Linked DNA regions of Cycloclasticus pugetii PS-1. The protein of the gene in region 1 interacts with the protein of each later gene in a pairwise test. Links are inferred from orthologs where the notes say so. Each region holds a gene or a part of one and is shown on either strand. Other genes may lie near its edges.

Region 1 (3,067 bases):
ACGGCTTCATCTGGATTAACATCTTTACGTGGCTCTTTACCAAAGAATTCAGCAACAACTTCTTGAACTTTTGGCATACGTGTTTGACCACCAACCAAAATCACGTCATCAATCTCAGAAGCTGATAAACCAGCATCTTTAACAGCTGTTGCACAAGGTGCGACCGTACGTTGAACTAGATCATTAACAAGAGACTCAAGTTTTGCACGTGTCAATTTAACATTCAAATGTTTAGGCCCTGACGCATCTGCCGTAATGTAAGGCAAGTTAACATCTGTTTGTTGATTAGATGATAGCTCGATTTTTGCTTTTTCAGCGGCTTCTTTTAAACGTTGAAGTGCTAATGGGTCGTTGTGTAAATCTACGCTGTTTTCTTTTTTAAACTCATCTGCAAGGAAGTCGATAATACGTAAATCGAAATCTTCACCACCTAAGAATGTATCACCATTGGTTGATAACACTTCAAATTGGTGCTCGCCATCAATTTCAGCAATTTCAATAATTGAAACGTCGAAGGTACCTCCACCCAAGTCATAAACAGCAACCGTACGATCACCACTTTTCTTATCCATGCCATAAGCTAACGCAGCCGCTGTTGGCTCGTTAATAATACGTTTAACGTCTAAACCGGCAATCTTGCCTGCATCTTTCGTTGCTTGACGTTGCGAATCGTTAAAGTAAGCAGGCACAGTAATAACGGCTTCTGTTACCTCTTCACCCAAATATGCTTCAGCATCTTTTTTAAGCTTCATTAAAATACGCGCAGCTATTTCAGGCGGCGCCATTTTTTTACCCTGCGCTTCAATCCAAGCATCGCCATTATCGGCAGCTAGAATTTTATAAGGCACCATGCTGACGTCTTTTTGCACAACATCATCTGTAAATTTACGACCAATTAAGCGCTTGGTAGCAAATACCGTGTTTGATGGGTTTGTTACCGCTTGACGTTTTGCAGACTGCCCTACAAGCACATCACTTTCTGCTGTAAACGCTACAATTGAAGGCGTTGTTCTTGCACCTTCACTATTTTCAAGTACTTTCGCGCTGTCGCCATCTAATACGGCAACACACGAGTTCGTTGTTCCTAAATCAATACCAATAATTTTAGCCATTTAAATATCTCCGAAATTTAATTTATTCTATTCTGTTAGTTACGATATAAGGGCGTGAAATTTAATTTTCAAGCCTGCTCATCAATTTTCTTTGTCTCTGTAGGTGCTTGAGGTTGCGACACAATAACCATTGCAGGACGTAATAAACGCTCATTGAGCGTATAACCTTTTTGAAAGACTTGTATCACCGTATTAGGCTCATGATCAGGGCTTGGAACCATAGAGATAGCCTGATGTAAGTCCGGGTTAAAACTTTCACCTTCTGGGTTAATTTGTTTAACGCCGGACTTTTCAAGCGAAGCTAGCAATTGCTTGTGTGTCAACTCCATCCCTTCTTTTATGGCTACAACATCACCTTCTGCTGCATCCACTGATGCCAGCCCCATCTCTAAACTATCGACTACTGGCAACATCTCTTTAGCAAACTTCTCAACAGAAAAACGGTGCGCCTTTTCAATATCTTTTTGTGTTCGACGGCGAATATTTTCCACCTCTGCCTTTGCCAGCAACAATTTTTCCCAGTTTTCATCAGCACGAGTGGTCGCCGCATCTAGCGCCGCCTGCAAATCAACCTCTTCTGAGGCAGCAGTTTCCCCTTCCGCCTCATCTTTCAATGCATCCTCTACTATTTCACCAACAATACTTTCTTCCGTTTCAACCGCTGGTTGTTCAATATTCTCTTGATCTGTCTGTTCTTCAGACCCCATAGCCTTTCCTCTTTTTTACACTTAAATTTGATTGATAGCGACTTACCATTAAGGCAAGCGCATAAACTGTTTTAGTTAAATGGTGATGGTTTTCTAAATTTCAAGGTTCCAACCAAAACTTTTACAGCAAAACCAAACAATAAGCTCAATTTGCCATACAGTTCACCGATTACTCCACCCTTCGGCACTATGTATGATAAACCAAACAGTCGAGTGGCATTCAGCAACGCATACCTTATCAATAAAGCTATAGAAATGATCTCCAGCAATTAAAATTAGATATCTAACACACGCTTAGCACGCGTAAAATTCAAATTGATCCTTAAAATGCCGACACTCAGTAAATAAGCCGTCATTTAGATTTAGATTCTGGTGTAAATCGCTACATTTCGTGTAAACTTTTACCTTCAACTGAGGAGTAAAATGAATACAAAATTTAAACGAATTGGGCTGATTTCCAAGCCTAATGCCACGGATATATCTGCAACAGTTCAAGCATTATATACGCTGTTAATTGACGCCAATATTAACATCGTTGTTGATGAAGAAACGGCTCACCATATCTCATTGCCCTCTGAGCACATCATGAGCATCAGTGAATTAGCCGACCAATGTGATCTCATCATGTCTATTGGCGGTGACGGGACACTCTTATCAGCTGCTCGCGCCTTGGTTGACAAAAAGGTTCCTCTCGTCGGTATAAACTTAGGTCGCATTGGTTTTTTGGTTGATATATCACCAGAAGAGATGAATGTTCAAATAAGGCAAATCCTCGAAGGCCATTACCATGAGGAAGAACGTATTATCCTCAACACTCAAATCATCCGTAACAATACGCTTATTCACGAACAGTCAGCGTTCAATGAAGTCGCCATTCACCGATTAAAATCCCCTGGTTTAATCGACATTGAAACCTATGTTAATCAACGTTTTGTGAATGCTCAGCGCTCTGATGGATTAATCATAGCAACCCCAACTGGCTCAACAGCTTATGCACTATCCGGTGGTGGGCCGCTAATGCACCCCTCGCTGGATGCCATTGTGCTGGTTCCTATTAACCCACACACCTTGAGCAACCGCCCACTGGTGGTAGATGGAAAAAGCGAAATTGGTATTCGCTTTAGCCAACGAGATAAGCACGAGGCGCAACTAACATGCGATAACGTCATTCTTCCAAGTATCCTTGAAGATGACCTTATAAACATCAGTCGCCATGAAAATAAAATTCATTTGTTACACCCAACGAAT
Region 2 (2,939 bases), 1.1 Mb from region 1 along the record:
GATTTATGTTGGACGTGACCGATGCTGTTATTTCCGTCTGGGGTGCAGACAAAGTGGGGATGCACTTGGCTCCAAAAGGGGATGCACACGACATGGGCGATTCCAACTTACTAGGCACCTTTAGCTATGTTGCAAAAGAGCTGGGTAAACGAAAAATTGCCTTTATCTGCTCGCGCGAGGCCTACAGTGATGATTGGTTCGGCCCTACATTAAAAAAAGCTTTTGGCGGCGTTTACATTGCCAACCAAGGGTTCACAAAAGAAAGCGCCAGTGCTGTATTAAACTCAAATCAAGCAGATGCAGTCGCCTTTGGCCAACTCTATATTGCGAACCCGGATCTGGTAGAAAGGTTTCGAAACAACGCCCCTCTCAACACACCTGACCCAACAACCTTTTATGCCTCAAGCAGCAAAGGTTATACCGATTATCCGTTGGTTTCACAGGTAAGCTAAAACACAGGCTTGTTTTCGGTAAAGGGAAGAATCAAGAAAAATTTAAAGCAGGGAAGAGCCAGACAATTTTAAAAAGCTTTAGACCTAGGCTCTAAAGGCTTCTACGTCTACTCACAGCACTTTTTTAACCGCTTAAGCATAAAAAAAGCCTGAAAGTGAACCACTTTCAGGCTTTTTAAAACGCTACGAACCAGTATTAGCGAAATATGCGGATGATTTACATCATGCCGCCCATTCCACCCATTCCACCCATACCGCCCATGCCGCCCATATCTGGCATTGCACCTGCGCCAGCACCGGCTTCTTCAGGCTCATCGGTAATCATAGCTTCTGTCGTAATCATCAAGCCCGCAATAGACGCAGCATTTTGAAGCGCTGTTCTCGTTACTTTTGCAGGGTCAAGAATTCCCATTTCAATCATGTCGCCATATTCACCAGTGGCCGCATTGTATCCTTCGTTTCCAGTGCCTTGCTTAACCGCTTGAAGTACAACGGATGCTTCTTCACCAGCATTGGTTACAATTTGACGTAATGGTGCTTCCATTGCGCGTAACGCAATTTTAATACCGATATCTTGATCATGGTTCAGACCTTCAGCTTTGCTTGCAGCCTCTAAAACACGAATTAATGCAGTACCACCACCCGGTACAACACCTTCTTCAACCGCAGCACGTGTTGAATGTAATGCGTCTTCTACACGCGCTTTTTTCTCTTTCATTTCAACTTCTGTTGTTGCGCCTACTTTAATAACAGCAACACCACCAGCTAGTTTAGCCATACGCTCTTGAAGTTTTTCTTTGTCATAATCAGAACTTGCTTCTTCAGCTTGTGAGCGAATTTGTGCTACACGTGCTTCAATGTCTGCCGCTTGACCTGCACCGTCAACAACAACTGTACTGTCTTTAGTAATCGTTACACGTTTTGCAGAACCCAAGTCTTCTAACGTTGCTTTTTCAAGTGTTAAACCAACTTCTTCAGCAATAACAGTACCGCCTGTTAAAATCGCAATGTCTTCTAACATTGCTTTACGACGATCGCCAAAGCCAGGTGCTTTAACAGCCGCTACTTTTACGATACCGCGCATATTATTAACAACTAAGGTTGCTAATGCTTCGCCTTCAATGTCTTCTGCGATAATTAATAATGGACGACCTGCTTTTGCAACGGCCTCTAGAGTTGGAAGCAAATCACGGATATTTGAGATTTTTTTATCGTGTAATAAAATGAAAGGGTCTTCCATATCAACACTCATGCTTTCTTGATTGTTGATGAAGTAAGGTGACAAGTAACCACGATCAAATTCCATACCTTCAACGACGTCTAATTCGTTTTCTAAACCAGACCCTTCTTCGACAGTAATAACGCCTTCTTTACCCACTTTGTCCATTGCTTCAGCAATGATTTTACCGACGGATTCATCAGAGTTAGCAGAAATTGTACCTACTTGAGCAATTGCTTTGGTATCAGCACAAGGCACTGATAAGTCTTTAATTGCATTAACTGCAGCAACAACCGCCTTATCAATACCACGCTTTAAATCCATTGGGTTCATACCCGCTGCGACAGATTTCAAGCCTTCAGTAAGAATAGCTTGAGCCAACACTGTTGCAGTTGTTGTTCCATCACCGGCAACATCAGATGTTTTAGCGGCAACATCTTTTACCATTTGCGCGCCCATGTTTTGGAACTTGTCTTTTAATTCGATTTCTTTTGCAACCGACACACCATCTTTAGTGATAGTTGGGCCGCCGAAGCCTTTGTCTAACACAACATTACGGCCTTTAGGTCCTAATGTTACTTTAACTGCTTTTGCTAGTGTGTTTACACCTTCAACCATTAGGCTGCGTGCATCATCACCAAATTTAACTTGCTTTGCCATGTTTCTTTTCCTTTCTCTAAATAAACTTTAAATTATTCAACAACTGCAATGATGTCGCCTTCGCTCATCACCAATAATTCTTCACCGCCTACTTCAACTTCAGTACCGGAATATTTGCCAAACATCACGTTATCGCCAACCTTTACAGACATCGGCTGAACATCACCTTTACTATTGATAGCACCATTACCCACAGCAACAATGTTGCCTTGACTTGGTTTTTCTTTTGCCGAATCTGGAAGCACGATACCGCCTGCACTAACCGCTTCTTCTTCAACGCGTTTAATAATGACGCGATCACCTAATGGACGTAAGTTCATTTATTGAATCTCCTATTGTTTAATATTGATATAGCCATTATGGCTAGCCCCATAGATATGGGGTGATGTTCAACTAAATCAACCCCATAATATGAAAAATTTTATGGCTTTTTTAAAAGTTTGAAGACTGCAGCATAAAAATGCTTAACTACTGTCGCCTCAGCCTACCTGCTGAACCAACAAATAAGCGTCTTTTGCTTATCTTCTACGAAACTTATGGTTAATAATCATAAAACTCAGTTACCATAATTATTGGCAACAATAACCTATACAGCTGACCATGAATGA

The links. Proteins that work in one complex are often made in the same cells at the same time.
Region 2: the proteins of grpE (region 1) and groL interact in binary tests that used the Escherichia coli proteins (3 or more experiments, as listed by UniProt). The link is inferred for Cycloclasticus pugetii PS-1 from one-to-one orthologs.

Annotation. Positions count from the first base shown.
Region 1 is NZ_ARVU01000001.1:1,542,938-1,546,004, forward strand. Bases 1-2,793 are described here. They hold grpE (nucleotide exchange factor GrpE), read right to left. Parts: upstream 1,820-2,793; coding sequence 1,181-1,819; downstream 1-1,180. Other genes in these bases: dnaK (molecular chaperone DnaK), read right to left, coding at 1-1,112; CYCPU_RS0107480 (NAD(+) kinase), read left to right, coding at 2,243-2,793. Also shown: more of CYCPU_RS0107480, read left to right, coding at 2,794-3,067. UniProt on the Escherichia coli protein: Participates actively in the response to hyperosmotic and heat shock by preventing the aggregation of stress-denatured proteins, in association with DnaK and GrpE. It is the nucleotide exchange factor for DnaK and may function as a thermosensor.
Region 2 is NZ_ARVU01000001.1:464,823-467,761, reverse strand. It holds groL (chaperonin GroEL), read right to left. Parts: upstream 2,332-2,939; coding sequence 670-2,331; downstream 1-669. Other genes in the region: CYCPU_RS0102330 (HesA/MoeB/ThiF family protein), read left to right, coding at 2,932-2,939; groES (co-chaperone GroES), read right to left, coding at 2,364-2,651; CYCPU_RS0102345 (alkene reductase), read left to right, coding at 1-452.